One region of the Ruminiclostridium josui JCM 17888 genome, then DNA from elsewhere that is predicted to be linked to it. Evidence: riboswitches for the same ligand, from Rfam matches in the RefSeq annotation. Region 1 holds a riboswitch; the other holds the start of a gene.
What was found. Region 1 has a riboswitch for cobalamin ahead of K412_RS0107015 (ABC transporter substrate-binding protein). Riboswitches for the same ligand answer to the same signal wherever they lie in the genome.
Positions count from the first base shown of each region.

Region 1 (8,153 bases):
AATATCGCAACAAATGCTCCCGTAAATGCAAACATCGGCATAAAATACATGCTTACAGCAGTTAACCCTAACTTTATAGCTAGAACAGCTCCTAAACCGGAACCACTGGATATTCCCAATAATCCCGGGTCTGCCATGGGATTTCTGAACATTCCCTGCATAACTGCACCGGATGAAGCAAGGGCTGTCCCTGCAAGTGCAGCTACCAACACTCTTGGAAACCTAACAAGAAAAATTATAGGTTCTTGTCCTTCAGCAAATGTTGCATTTTTTAAAATACCGATATTTTTCAAAATGATTTTAAAGGTATCGAAGAAAGGTACATTCACAGCTCCTATTGCTGTTCCCGCAACCATTACAATCAGCAGAAGAATCAGCATTCCCGGTATAATTCCTATATTTGTCAGGTTTTTTTTGATTTTAGTATTTTTCATGTTTCCTCCGGATTACTTAAACAGTTCCGGATAGGCAACCTTTGCTATATCCTCCACTGCCAGTACAGCGTATTGAGATGTTGATGAAATATGATTATAGGGTATTGAAATAATTTTATTATTCTTTACTGCGTTTATATCAGCAAGTGCCTTATCAGCCTTTATTTTTTCACTCAAAGAATCAAAGTTAATCTTAGTATCATAATACCAGGACGGCAGAATAATAATCTGGGGGTTATACTTTATTATCATTTCCTTAGACAACTCAGGCCATCCTTCAAGTCCATCCCTTGATACTGGGTTTATAAGCCCGGCTCTTGTAACAATGTCATCAAAATTAGTCCCCTTACCACTTGTGCTACTCATTTCACTGTAATCAAGTACAGTTTGTTTCTGGTCATCGTTAATTTGCTCAATTTTATCGGATATAACCTTTAGCTTTTGATTTATCCATTCAATTATTTCTTGTGCTTTGGCTTCCTCACCTACAATTTTTCCCAAAATTTCAAGGTTTTCTTTCACCTCATCAATATTTGATGGTATATTTAGCATAAACACTGTTATATTTGCATCTCTTAGCTGCTTAATGACATTTGCATCTGACATACTATCCATAAGAACAAGATCCGGCTGCAATGCAATTATTTTTTCCGCATTGGTCTCAGTTCTCTTCCCTACTCCCTTAGCTTCAGCCGCAATATTGGAAACATTGGCATCGTCTACATAATAAGTCAAAGCGGCAATTCTGCTTTTATCTATCATAGACATAAGCATTTCACAAGTACCAAGGGGCAAACTTACTATTTTCTCCGGCTTTGCCTTAATAGTTACCTTTGTGCCCTTTGAATCCTCCAATGTCAGAGGAAATTTTTCGGTTTTAGTGCTTGTATTAATTACCGGAGTGGTTTCCTGTGCCTGCTGATTTGCATTGTTATTACATGCCCCCAAGATTCCGGTTATAAAAATCACTGCTAATATCAAAGATAAGATTTTCAAATTTCTTTTCATTTTCTAGTATCTCCTAACATTACATATTTTTACTCTTTAAATACAAAAGCCCTTTAAACGTTTTGTGTTTAAAGGGCATAATTCCATCCGGATTTCAAATAAACACACCCCCTATCACTCGTAGAGTTAACAGTGTAAGCATACAGACAGGTATTCTGACTAAGGCATCAACACTCTCCATTCCTTCCCAGTTAATATACCAGTGGATTATATGGAGAACTCCTCCAACACAGCGGCGGGACCGTGCAGGGCTCAAACCTGCTTCCCTTATCTGTAGCTTTTATTAAGTTATACTGTATATACTAATATAAAATAAAGTTAATAGCAAATACAATTAGGAGACATTTTCGTCCAAATTTCTTACTTTAGCGAATCTGTCAATTCAATACCATATATGTCAAACTATATTAATATTTGATAATCTCTTTTAAAAAACTTTGTCCCGGGAATTTGTTCTCTGCATTAAAAACATCTGCAATGGTGCAGGCTATATCAGCAAAAGTTTTTCTTGTTCCAAGATTTATATCCTCTCGTATACCTTTGCCATAGATAATTACTGGTACATGTTCCCTTGAATGGTCAGTACTTGGAGTAGTAGGGTCACAGCCATGGTCCGCTGTAATTATCAGCATATCGTTGTCTTTCATTGCTGATAAAATTTCAGGCAACCTATTATCAAATTCCTCTAAAGCCTGTTTATAGCCTTGCGGATTATTTCTGTGTCCGAATACCATGTCAAAATCTACAAGATTTGTAAAAATTAAGCCTTTATTCTTTTGAGCCATAAATTTTAATGTAACGTCAACACCATCCATGTTGTTTTTTGTATGTTCAGCAACAGTGACTCCCTTTTTCGAAAATATATCCTCAATTTTTCCTACTGCAATAACATCCAGACCCTTTTTACTTAGAATATCCAAAACCGTATCCGATGTGGGCTCTGCAGAAAAATCCCTTCTGTTTGGTGTTCTTGTAAAATTACCCGGTTCACCTATAAACGGCCTGGCAATAACACGACCAACCATATGTTCCCCTTGCAGCATTTCCCTTGCTATACTACAAATACGGTACAATTCTTCCAAAGGGACAACTTCCTCATGGGCTGCTATCTGAAATACACTGTCCGCCGACGTATAGACTATAAGCTTTCCTGTTTTCATGTGTTCTTCGCCGTATTCCTTGATTATTTCAGTTCCCGATGCAGCGCAGTTTCCAAGAACACCTTTTCCTGTAAGTTTTATAAACTCATCAAGGACTTCTTTTGGAAAACCATCAGGATATGTGGGAAATGGGTACTTAAGCTGAAGTCCTGCGATTTCCCAATGCCCTGTTATAGTATCCTTTCCTTTTGAAACCTCCGCCATTCGCCCATAACTTCCTGTAACATGTTCCGGTACGGGAAGATAGTCCACTCCATCTATCTTTCCCAATCCAATACGACTAAGGTTAGGAAGGCTTATTCCATTGCAAACCTTCACTATATTTCCCAAGGTATTGCTTCCTTTATCTCCGTACTCTCCTGCATCCGGAAGTTCACCTATTCCCACACTGTCAAGTACAATCATAATCACTCTATCTATATTTGTCATATCTGCTCTCCCAATTATTTTTTAATACTTATATATTACTACTTATATGATACCAAAAATTTGGTTTTTCAAACATAATAAAAATTTAATCTAATATTATTTCCACATAATTCAAAAGTATACCAATTTCAATTAATATTGTGGTATAGTTTATTATAGTTCATACAAACAGGATACTTCCTGTACGAGACATCAGCCAAAATTCTATAAGAGGAATGGTTTACATAATGAAGAAAAAGATGATTATCTTTAAACGTACTTTTTACGTGTTGTGTATTATGTGTTTTCTGCTTTTAGTCAGCACAACAATAATACTTGCAATAAGCGGCCTTAGTTCAAACCAAATAAGCTCTGCAGCACCAAAGACCCCTGTTCAAAGCAGTATTGTTGCTGATTCATCAAAGAGCACTGATAGTACTCCTGACACACCCAAACCCTCAAACTCTACTCCGGTGCCTCAGTCTATAACAATATCTGCTGTAGGAGATATTATGCTGCATCAGGGAAATCTAAATAGTGCATATGATTCAAAAAGCAAGAAATATGACTTCAGCGGTTTCTTTGAATATGTGAAACCCTATTTGAGTTCATCTGACCTGACAATAGCTAATTTTGAAACCGTTACAGCCGGTGCAGATATCAAGTATAGAAGTTTTCCTCTTTTTAACTCCCCTGACAGTATACTTCAGGCTTTGTCTGGAACAGGAGTTGATATACTCTCTACAGCCAACAATCATTGCCTTGATTGGGGCGTAAATGGTCTTACAAGGACTATTCAAAAAATCAGTGAGTATAAAATGGTGAACATAGGAAGCTCTGTCAATGGTAAAGACAAATATGTTATTAAAGACGTAAATGGAATTAAACTAGGTATTCTAAGCTATTCTCAGTTTTTCAACGGCCATGAAGCAAAGTTAAGCAGTACTGATAAAGCCAAATACCTTAGTACATTAACCGAATCCAAGATTCAAAATGATATAAAAGAAGTAAAGGCAAAGGGAGCTGATACGGTTATAGCTGTCCTCCACTGGGGAAATGAATATATTCGTACACCAAGTACCTATCAGACAAATTTGTCAAAAAAGGTTTTGTCATGGGGAGCTGATATAATACTTGGTTCTCACCCCCACGTTGTTCAAAAATCTGAAATAGTAAAAGTAAACGGAAAAAATAAGTTTGTTATTTATTCCATGGGAAATTTTATATCCGGCTACAGGCGTACGGACAAAGCAAAACGGTTAAATAAAGTTTATACTGAAGATGGTGTTATCGTTACCCTCAAGCTTGAAAAAGACTACAAAGGCGGTATAAACATTAAAGATGTGACTTATATACCAACATGGGTTGATATGTATTCTTCAAAGAATAAAACTGTTTATAAAATACTTCCAGTTCCTTCGCCTGATGTAAATGCCTCTTATATAAACAGTAGAAATAAATCCTATGTAAAACAGTCATATAATAATACCATGAGTATAATGGCAAAATTCAATGGCAAATAAAAATTGTTATAGAAATTTACAAATTAAATAAATTCTTATAGAATATATTGTGGTATATATTGTTATAATTTAGAAAGGTACTTCAAAACATAATGCTTAATAATTATTATGATAGAGTTTTAAATGCATTCAAGAATACGTCCTATCGAAAATCAGTAATTGTTTCAGCAATATTAATAATTCTAAATGCATTTAAGATAACCCTTTTCAATTACTTAATTCTTCCGAAAACCGGCGTAAACACATTTGATTATAAATTGGGGATATCTTTACTTGTTAGTGTTATTGTTTTTTCTTTTGTTCTTACCCTGAAGTCAAGATATTTTTTTTTAGTCGTGTATATAATACAAGGAATATATTGTTTTACTAATATATCATACTTCCTTTATTACCACAGCTATCTGCATTTTCTTCAGTGGATTTCCTTGTTTAAGGAAGCAATGATTTCCGCTTCCCACTTTGCCAATCCTATAAGTGTTCAGCTGTTGGTAGTTTTTATTGATGTTCCGGTAGCTATATATATTTTCTTCAAGTGTTTCAAACCTGAAGTCAAAAGTACAAGGCTGCCTTTTTTACGAAATGCCGTTATTGGCTTATCCGCAGCTATTCTTATAGTAATTGAAATATTTAACTTTGCAAATGGACAGTCTGTTGTACAGTTTATGAAGGACAGGTATTCAGGAGAAACACGTATAGTGGAAAGATACGGTACTGTTGTAAACGGTGTAGTTAATATAGTTCAAAATAACACGGAAGAAAAGCTGATTAATCAATTGAATTACGGTAAAAATACTTCTTCCCCAAGTTCTGTAACTACTTCAAAGAGTACCTCACAGTCACCCAATTATGTATTAATACAAGTTGAATCGATGGATTCAAATATAGTTAAGCAAAAATATAAAGGCTCTTATGTCATGCCTTACCTTAACTCATTGATGGATAACAGTGTTTATTATCCGTACACCCTCAGCTATCACAAGGGTGGTGGTACGTCAGATGCTGAATTTTCAGTTATAAACAGTGTTGAGACTCTAGATGCCTTCCCGGCAATCAAGCTGTCATCATACAGCTATCCTAATTCGGTTGTATCCAAACTTGCAAAGGCTTCATATAACACAATGGCTTTTCACGGCAACGTGGGAACATTTTATAACAGAAATATAGCTTTCTCAAAAATGGGCTTTAAAAAGTTCTATGATATAAGCTCAATGAATTACGATGACGAAGGCTGGGGTGCACCAGACGACAAGGTCTTCTCATTTGCTTTTGAAAAGATTGAGAAAAGTACAAAGCCTTTTTACACACATATTATTACAATGACAAGTCACGGCCCCTTTGAAAGTGCCAGACATTATTATAATAACAAGGCTTACGACGATATAGAAAATGAAATTGTGAAGAACTATTATAATTCCTTTAGTTATGTTGATGAATCAATAAAGAATTTTGTGGAAAATATTCAAGCAAAATACAGTAACACTTATATAATAATTTATGGTGACCATACTCCTAATATAAACTCACAGGATTTTGCTCAGGCTTCGTTTATAGATGGTGACAAATACTTTGAGTTTGTTCCAATGTTTTTGCTTACTCCTGACCACAAGAAATACAAGGAAGATTCTTTTGTAGCGTCCTTCCTTGACATTTCCCCAACCATATTGGCAACATCAAATCTGTCATATAACGTTAAAACTGATGGAAGAAGCCTGTTGGATACTGAAACTCCTCCGGCAAATATACCTTTTAAAGGCGGGTCCTTTGACCGAAGCTGGTTGTATACTACAATAGCAAACCATAAGTATGTGGAAGAAGAACCTTTGTGGCGTAAATATCTACCATCCTTTATTTCTTCAAACCTTATCGAAAGACATAAATAAGCATATAAAATTACAAGAGGCGGGTGTTACCTACCTCTTGTTTATTATTTTACCAACGTTTTTGATTATGATTGATATAGAGCCGTCAGGGTTGTTTGCAAATTCTATCATATCCCTGTTGTCATAATAACTCAACGGGAAATTTATCTCAATGCCTGTATCTGTCTTGATTTTATGGGTTTTAAATTTTTTCTCTGCCAATTTATCTGGTACTGTAATGGCTTCATCAGTAAGACCGGCTTTTTGAATTTCCTGTATATACTCTTCCCTGACTGCAAGATTCGTTTCGAAGACCTCCTGAGCTATTTCATCCACCCGTATTTCATTCTTTTCTTCCAACCCTTCGGATACAACCTTCTTAAGCTTTGCTACCTTGTCAAAGTCCTCGTCATAGTATTTTTTGCTTATTTTCTGTGTAACTTTATCAATAATTTTCAGCTTTTGGTTGTCAGACAAATCAGTTGAACAGTTAATCAAATAATTGGACATATAAAATTCTTTTGTACCGTTTATTTCGTAAGCTTTTTCAATTAGCTTTATTTCACCAGTTTCCAGACTTATAAGAACAGCCTCATCAACTTTTTGTCCATCCGACGGTAAAAGTGTTTTATGTCTAATAATTGTATTTACCGCCCCTTCCTCCATCTGGCTTACGTAGTGAGTATATCCTGTTTTATAATTCAGTTTCAATAACCCCAGATATGGTTCATTGTCTGCAAGAAAATGACAGCATATAAGATCTCCTGGAGCTATATCAATATTTTTAAGCATAAAATCAAAGGTCATAGTTGCAATGGCACGGGTTACTTCCATAAAACAGCCCAAATCCTCTTTGAGTGCATAGCACATATCTCGTACCGTATTTACTTCACCCGTAAACTGAGCTTTTTTCAAGTTTGCATCATCAAAGGTTTTGGAAATATGCTTTTCTAAAAAGTCCGCCAATTCTCCGCTTAGTTCAAGTTCCTTATCAGAAAGTACAGGAAAGTTTACGCTGTTGTCTAAAATATGCAGGACAGCTCTGTTTATATGAATACTGTATTCCATAATATCAAGTGTTATCTCCTTTTTCATTCGAAGTCAAAACCCGCCCTATATTATATCAAACTTTTAATACAAAAAATAATACATATTTGATATAATCTATTTTAGTGAACAGGAGGAATCTACATGTTTGGAAAATTAAAATCCTTTATTTACGTTATAAAAGCAAATAGTGCCTACCAAAAAAGTAGTGCCCAAGAGGCCATAAATTGGTTAGAAAAAGCATATAAAACCGGAAGTGCAAAACCCAGTGTAGTTACAACCTTAGGCTACCTCCTTTTAAAGGAAGGTCATCTTGATGAATCATTAAGGATATTTAAGGAGCAGATTAACTCCTCTTCAAATATTAAAGATAATGATTTGTACAGTCTAAAATCCAATTATGCCCTTGCATTGTGGAAAAACGGCGAACTCGACAGAGCTATTGCAATATATGAAGATATATTCCCCAAATATAAAAATACAATTATTTATGGCAGTCTGGGTTATTTGTATATACTTAAAGGCGACCTTGAAAAGGCTCTGAAATTCAATCAAGAAGCCATGGAATACAATGATACAGGTACAGTTATATTGGATAATCTTGGTCAAACCTACTATCTGATGGGTGAATATGAAAAAGCAGAGGAAATATTTAAAAAATTGATGACATTGTCTCCAAAGTTTCCTGAAGCATATTATGACTACGCACTGGTA
Region 1 covers NZ_JAGE01000001.1:1,475,144-1,483,296, forward strand. Annotated here, with positions in the region: gene K412_RS0107010 (FecCD family ABC transporter permease) at 1-434, opposite strand, end outside; gene K412_RS0107015 (ABC transporter substrate-binding protein) at 447-1,442, opposite strand; cobalamin riboswitch at 1,571-1,754, opposite strand; gene K412_RS0107020 (phosphopentomutase) at 1,850-3,031, opposite strand; gene K412_RS0107025 (CapA family protein) at 3,259-4,533, shown strand; gene K412_RS0107030 (LTA synthase family protein) at 4,959-6,413, shown strand; gene K412_RS0107035 (nucleoid-associated protein) at 6,444-7,487, opposite strand; gene K412_RS0107040 (tetratricopeptide repeat protein) at 7,584-8,153, shown strand, end outside.

Region 2 (8,153 bases), 320 kb from region 1:
TGTTAACCAGATACTGTCCAGTGATGACGACATTATCCTGATTGATCCGGAAAGGGAGTATTCCTCCCTTGTAAAAGCAATGGGCGGTGAGATTATCCATATATCAGCAACTTCTCCCAATCACATCAATGCAATGGATATGAACAAGGACTATGGAGATGGGGCAAATCCTGTCATCCTGAAATCTGAATTTGTCCTGTCCCTGTGTGAGCAGCTTATCGGAGGCCATAACCTGGGAGCAAAGCAGAAGTCTCTGATTGACCGCTGTACTGCCAGCGTGTATAGGAAATATCTTCAAAGCAACTATAATGGAAATCCTCCAACTCTGCAGGATTTTCATGCAGAACTTTTGAGACAGGAAGAACCGGAAGCTCAGGAAATCGGACTTGCCATCGAGCTATTTACCAGCGGCAGCCTGAACACTTTTGCAAAACCAACCAATGTAGATGTAAACAACCGTCTGATCTGTTACGATATCCTTGATCTTGGTAAGCAACTCCTCCCTATTGGGATGCTGGTAGTGCTAGACAGTATTTTTAATCGCATCACGCAAAACCGTGCGAAAGGTAAAAACATCTTTATTATCATTGATGAAATATACCTACTTTTCCAGCATGAGTATAGCGCCAATTTCCTGTTTACTCTTTGGAAACGTGTTCGAAAGTACGGTGCTTTTTGTACCGGTATCACACAAAATGTTGATGATCTTCTGCAAAGCCATACCGCTCGTACCATGCTGGCTAATTCCGAATTCATAGTCATGCTTAATCAGGCAAGTACAGACGGCATAGAGCTTGCGAAGCTCCTAAACATTTCAGATCTTCAGCTTTCCTACATCACCAACGTGGATGCCGGTAACGGACTTATCAAGGTGGGTAGCTCTCTTGTTCCCTTTACCGACCAGTTTCCGAGAAACACTAAGCTCTACCGCCTGATGACCACAAAGCCTGGCGAGCAGGCGTAAATTTCAAAAGGAATAAATCCAAGGAGGGAAATTTAGTGGAGAGTATCCAATTTGCTAGTAAGGAACATGAGACTTTTTATTACAACATGATCAAAGTGGCACGCAACAACGATGTATTCCGCAAAGCGTTTTTCTATACAGTAGGGATTAGTGCAGAAACTAGAAACCATATTACCGCTCTCTTTGACTTTGAGGAGAGCCTTATAAAGCCGGAGGGACTTTCGGCTCCATGGCAGACCGGAAGTACAAAGCGTTTATGCCGGCTTGCATTTAACCTGTGGAACGGATGGACGGAGGAAGGTAAAGAACAATATTCTGCACCGTATTACTTATTTGACTGTAGTTTTGCTCCATACTTTTTCGAAGCAATCAGACTTCGGTATCCTGAGTATTGCAGGAGTTTGGAGCGTTCTGTATTGGGCCCTGCCGGGAAAGAACGATAATACTTGCAATATAAATCGAATGCTAACCATGGGAGGGGGTGTGTGTATTGAAGGAGATCAAAACAAAACAGACCAGGAAGTATATTAAGGTACTAGACAAGACAATGGATGTAACCAGGAGAGCAAAGAATTCTTATATTCGCACCAAAGAGCGGTCTGAACAGCTTGTGCAAAATGATGACAGTAACTATGTGGATTATGCCGAAAACATTGTCAGTGACGGTGCGAAAAACATCACCCGTAAAGGTGAATATATAGCGAAAATATACGGCAAGAAAGTAATAGAAAAAATCAAAAACCGTAAGGCGCAGGATAATGATTCCACTTGGTCTGATACCCATAATACCGATAATGTTTACCAGTCGTCACAGAGCGAAGCAAAGGAATTAGTTCAAAGAAATGCTGCCCGAACAGAAGCACATCAAACCACGCAACAAAATTACGCTCCGGCTAAAGTTAAGGATGCAGCAAAGCAGAAAAACACTCAATTTATATCGAACAAGGCTAATAAACAAAATTCTTCTCAAATGAGGTTAAAAGAAATTGCAAACAGAAAATTTACTCTATCAAAACCAGATGAAGCAAGAAAACGCTGGTTTGTTCAAAGCAGAGTGAATCCACAATTAACTAAGTCCAGTTCAATCCCGGAGGCAAGAAGAACTTTCCGGACGCAGGCAAGACAAACGTCCGGGTATATAACTACACACTCCCCTCAACATCCAGTACCCAGACCGACTGGAAACGCTTTAAGACGAAATACATACTTTTATAGTAAAACTGGCCACACCGTTAAGCAATCTGCTAAAACCAGCATTAAGACAATAAAGGAAGGCTCTAAAGGTACAGTCAAGACAGTAAAAAAATCGGTTATAACTGCTAAACGTACTGCTAAAACCGCCATTAAAACATCACAGGCAGCAGCAAAAGCCGCAGTTAAAACTGCACAGGCTACCCAGAGGGCGGTACAGGCGGCAAGGGCAGCAGCTAGAGCTGCAGCTTTTACGGCAAAGATGACGGTAAAAGCAATGATAGCTGCCATTAAAGCAATTATTTTAGCTGTAAAAGGAACGATTGCTCTCATTGCTGCAGGTGGATGGGTAGTGCTCGTTATTGTTCTTGTTATATGTCTTGCAGGGTTTTTATTAGGATCGGTTTTCGGAGTATTCTTCTCCAATGAAAGCCCAGGTGATAACATGCCGACCATGACAGAGGTAGTACAACAGCTTAATGAGGAATATTATTCAAGAATCGAACAAATACAGGCTGAAAACCCTCATGATACGCTTGAGTTGTCCTCCAATAGCGGGAGCAGTACTACCGTTAACAACTGGAGAGAAATATTGCCTGTTTATGCTGTCAAGACTGCTGCTGATCCCGATAATGGTATGGATGTCGCCACTCTTGATGATACAAAGGTAGGCATCTTGCGCAGTATCTTCTGGGATATGAACCAAATTAACTATTGGATAGAAACGATTGAGCATGAGGAGACCATTATAACCGAAGATGAGGACGGCAACGAGGTAGAAGAGACTATTACCACTACGGAAACAATCCTGCATATAGAATTAGCCTCAAAAACCCATGTTGATATGATTGCCGAATACCACTTCAATTCTGAACAGATTGAACTGTTAAATGAGTTAATGGAGGATGAATATCAGCAGTTATTTATGCAGCTTATTGAAGGTTAAGCATATGTAGCCTTATACAAGTTCCGGTTTCCATAGGGAGAACACCAAAAAGGAATATGTAATTCGTAAAACTAAGTTAAATGAAAGGCGGGATAACTCCATGAATTTAAAAGAAACAAGGAATACGGAATATTCAAAGTGTGTGAATATACTGGCTAAACTAATTGACCTGGACGATAACACAAACGAAAAAATCTACAAATGCTTTCAGTGCATGGGGATAAAAAACTTTTTTATAAATCTGGAATCAATTGATTTACCTCTTGAGACTTGTGAAAAGTTGAAAAGTATAAAGTCCGTCATTGAGATGTTTGATGAAGAAGGGGGGCAAGCATAGCATGAAACAGGAAATGCAACACACCGAAAAATTCTTAAAAGGACTGACAAGCTTAACAGGACTCCCCTATAAAAAGCTTCAACAGTACGTGAAAACAAACAACCCTTTCAATATCCTGGAACATCCTCACATCATGGAGCCGAATGAAAAACAGCTGGAAAAAATCGGACTTCTCAATGAATTTATTGCATCTTATAATATTTTGAAAGTCTATGAGAAAGATGATAAGATTATACTCAATTCATCAACTGCATCAGGACAGTACTTTTTAGCCCTTTTAGGAGGGATGAAGGATAAAGAAAGGTTTATGGTTTCTTTTTTAGACAGCGGTAATAACATAATCGAAACCAAAATCATGTCTGAAGGGAGTATCGGACAGGCACCAGTTTATCCGCGAGAAATATTAAAATATGCTCTTGCCTGCGATTGTAACGCAATAATTTTAGCCCATAACCATCCCGGAGGCTCCCAAAATTTCTCTATGGAAGATAAAACATTGACACAGAGAATAGTTGATATTTTTCATCCGCTTGGGATTAAGGTTTTGGATCATATTATTGTTGCCGATACAATTTATACTTCTATGGCAGAGAAAGGAGAACTTCCCAAAGAGAGCAGAAGTATTGCAAATTATGGGGTGATTGAATTAGGTGCATCTACTGCAAAGGAAAAGCTGAATAGGGTTCAGCATACACACTCACGTTAGAACTGGATTTTAAAGATTAGATTTGTAATCTTAAAGGTGTTTTCAAGTACACCCAAAGTGTTTTAAAGCACATGCTTGTGAGAAAAAGTAAAGATAATAAATGTTTCTTTCATATGGGGCATATTGTGAGTTTAATTATTCTGCTGCAAAGGCGGATATAATTGGTGTGACAAAAGCACTCGCCAAGGAGCTTACACCTTCAAATATACAGGTAATTGCATAGCTCCTGGTATTACCTTGAACAAATCAAATCATCTATAACTGAAAGCAATTACAGAACTGGACAAAATTATCTTATAAAACATGAAATAATCCATTGAAATAATCTGAATAATGATATAATATATTAATAATTTAATATAAAATCAGGTGCTGGTTATGCATTACTAGAAAATGTGTGAATCAGTGAAAAGGGAAGACGGGTGAAAATCCCGCGCGGTCACGCCGCTGTAAAAGTGGAGTTCTCCATAGATACCACTGGGAAACTGGGAAGGTTTGGAGAATGATGATGCTTGAGCCAGAAGACCTGCCTGCATTTTTAACACCATTTACTCTACGAGCGATAGGGGGTGTTGTGTATGTCTGCACAGTATTATTCCGGGTATGCATGACCTCTTGACTATTTATGTTGAGAGGTTTTTTGTTTGTAAAATAATATTTGTATGAGGAGTGAGTATTATGTCCAAAAAATTACAATTGGCTTTGGGTCTTGGACTTATGGTAATACTGATGCCAACAATGGCTTCAGCTATGCATATCATGGAAGGATTCTTACCTCCGGTCTGGGCAATCTCATGGGGAGTATTGTGCGTACCATTTATAGTTATAGGACTATTTTCAATAAATAAAACTGTACGAGAAAATCCGCGATTAAAAATATATCTTGCAATGGCAGGTGCATTTGCATTTGTACTTTCCGCACTCAAAATACCTTCTGTTACAGGAAGCTGTTCACATCCAACAGGATTGGGATTGGGAACTATCCTTTTTGGCCCAACAGCTATGTCAGTACTGGGTCTGATAGTGCTTTTGTTTCAGGCTATACTTTTAGCTCATGGCGGACTAACAACGCTTGGCGCAAATACCTTTTCAATGGCAGTTGTAGGACCTATTGTTGCATTTGCAACGTACAAGCTGGTAAAGAAAGCGAAAGGACCTCAATGGCTGGCAGTGTTTTTAGCGGCAGCACTGGGTGATCTGTTGACGTATATGGTGACATCAGTGCAGCTTGCGCTAGCTTTTCCAGCTGAAGTAGGTGGTTTTGCTGCATCACTGGCTAAGTTTATGGGTATTTTTGCAGTGACACAGATTCCTCTTGCAATCAGTGAAGGTATACTTACAGTATTAATATTTAATGCCATAGCTGCTTATGGCAAAGATGAATTGAAGAGCTTAAATCTATTACAAAAGGGGGCTTAATCATGCAAACTGAAGCGACAAGGCAAACAAAAAAAAATAATCTTTCTGTTAACCTGCTGTTGATTCTTATTATTATAGCTTTAGCAATTATTCCGTTGTTTATTGCTAAAGATGCTGAGTTTGGTGGAGCAGATGGGCAAGCGGAGGAGGCAATAGCAGAAATAAATGCAGATTATGAACCTTGGTTCTCACCCATTTTTGAACCGAAAAGCGGAGAGATTGAGAGCTTGCTTTTTGCATTGCAAGCTGCTATCGGCGCCGGCATAATCGGGTATGGATTAGGTTATTTGAAAGGCCGCAGAAAGAAAGAAGATGAGAAGAGCGCATGATTTCTATAGATAAATATGCTTACAGCTCAAAGCTTAAACATACAGACCCCTTGCAAAAGGTTACATTTGCCTTGCTGACGCTGGCTGTATGTCTATGGGCAGATAACTTGATAATATCGGTTGCAGTGATTTTTATTATGGGGGGTATGACCGTCTCAAGAGGTGGGACTCCCCTCCGTTTTTTTATAAAACTACTGTTATTGCCTGTTTCTTTTTTGATAATAGGGGTGTCTACCGTTGCAGTGAATATATCCGAGCAACCAGAAAGCCTGCTGGCAGCAATTCCTGTTGCAGGAACATGGATAGGTGTCTCAAATGAAGGGCTGCAAGAGGCGATTAAGCTGTTTTTCAAAGCACTGGGAGCTGTCTCATGCCTTTATTTTCTGTCCCTTAGTACCCCTATGGTGGATTTGCTGGCGGCACTACGGAGACTTCGGATGCCAAAGCTTTTAGTGGAGCTTATGGGGCTTGTATACAGGTTTATATTTGTATTGCTGGAAACTGCAGATACCATCTATAATGCACAGAATTGCCGTATGGGCTATTCAAGCCTGACTGCCGGATATCGCTCTTTAGGCTCATTGATTTCCATGCTCTTCATAAAATCATACAAGCGTTCGGATGAACTATACACTGCACTGGAGGCAAGAGGATACGAGGGAGAGCTCAATGTACTTGAAGAAACCTATGAAAAGCATTGGAAAGGATATGTCCTGGCAGTAACCATCAACGTCATACTTGTTTTATCTTCAATAGCTTTAAAGCAAGTATAGGAGGAGTTATTCATGATAGAGAACATCCTGGAGGTAAAGGACCTTCATTACACATATACTGATGGAACACATGCTTTAAAGGGAGTGACACTTGATATAAAGCAAGGAATGACAACTGCCGTACTGGGTGGAAATGGAGCGGGAAAATCAACACTGTTTCTTTCTCTAAACGGAACACTCAAACCAACGGCCGGTAAGGTGCTGTTTAAGGGACTTCAGCTGGACTATTCCCGAAAGGGCCTTAGAGACCTTCGCAAATCTGTGGGTATTGTGTTTCAAGACCCGGATAGCCAGTTGTTTTCGGCAAGTGTACTTCAGGATATCTCCTTTGGTCCAATAAATATGAAGCTGCCTGAAGAAGAAGTCCGCAAGAGAGTAAATGCTGCAATGGACAGGATTGGTATATCACACCTTAAGGATAAGCCAACCCACTGTCTCAGTTTCGGACAGAAAAAGCGTGTAGCCATTGCCGGAGTACTGGCTATGGAGCCCGAAGTGCTGGTGCTTGATGAGCCTACGGCAGGACTTGATCCCATGGGAGTTAGTGAAATTATGAAACTGCTTCGGAAAATACAAAAGGATTTAGGATTATCTGTGGTTATTTCAACCCATGATATTGACATAGTACCGCTTTACTGTGATTATGCCTATGTGATGGATCAGGGCAGGATTGTGCTGGAAGGTACTCCTAAAGAAGTATTCGCTCATAGGGATGAAATAAGGAGTGTAAACTTAAGACTTCCACGAATCGGACATTTGATGGAGATACTAAAGGAAAAGGATGACTTTGAATTTTCGGAGAATGCCAATACCATATCCGAAGCGAGAAAAGCTCTTAATGACTGGAAGAAAAGAAAAACTACCTAAAAAGGAAATTGCGTTGATACAGTACTATATAATTTGCGCCAAGAAACCACTAATTTCAATGAGCAAAATATCGATGCTTCTACGGTTTTTGTGAAATTGAAATAGTGAGTTTCCCGCATAATTTATATAAAGGCATAAGTGTGGGTGGAATAATGAATGATTATATAATAAAGTCTGGTAAAAAGCTAAGAAAAGGGTTTACAACCGGAAGCTGTGCGGCAGCTGCCGCAAAAGCCTGCGCAATTATGCTCTTTGAAAAGATAGAGATTCCGGAGGTTTCTTTAACTTTTCCCGGAGGGGAAGAAATAATTCTTAAGCCGGAAGATATCATTCTCAATGAAGCTTCCGCAAGCTGTTGCATCATAAAGGATGCGGGGGATGACCCTGATGTAACAAACGGAATAAGGATCTATGCCAGGGTTGAAAAGGCAAAAGCCGGTATTTCCATTGACGGAGGGATAGGTGTCGGAAGAGTAACCTCTGCGGGTTTGCCCTGCAAAATAGGAGAGGCGGCTATCAATCCCGGACCAAGAAAGATGATTTTTAATGCGTTGGAAGAGGTTGCCCGTCTATACAAATACGATGGCGGATTTCATGTGGAAATATTTGTTCCCCAGGGAG
Region 2 covers NZ_JAGE01000001.1:1,158,410-1,166,562, reverse strand. Annotated here, with positions in the region: gene K412_RS0105395 (VirB4-like conjugal transfer ATPase, CD1110 family) at 1-964, shown strand, start outside; gene K412_RS0105390 (DUF6075 family protein) at 1,000-1,407, shown strand; gene K412_RS0105385 (hypothetical protein) at 1,455-3,101, shown strand; gene K412_RS0105380 (hypothetical protein) at 3,202-3,438, shown strand; gene K412_RS0105375 (JAB domain-containing protein) at 3,440-4,144, shown strand; cobalamin riboswitch at 4,495-4,692, shown strand; gene K412_RS0105365 (energy-coupling factor ABC transporter permease) at 4,823-5,563, shown strand; gene K412_RS0105360 (energy-coupling factor ABC transporter substrate-binding protein) at 5,566-5,892, shown strand; gene cbiQ (cobalt ECF transporter T component CbiQ) at 5,889-6,665, shown strand; gene K412_RS0105350 (ATP-binding cassette domain-containing protein) at 6,678-7,532, shown strand; gene cbiD (cobalt-precorrin-5B (C(1))-methyltransferase CbiD) at 7,685-8,153, shown strand, end outside.
Region 2: it holds a riboswitch for cobalamin, as region 1 does, so the genes downstream of both, K412_RS0105365 (energy-coupling factor ABC transporter permease) here and K412_RS0107015 (ABC transporter substrate-binding protein) in region 1, are expected to answer to the same signal.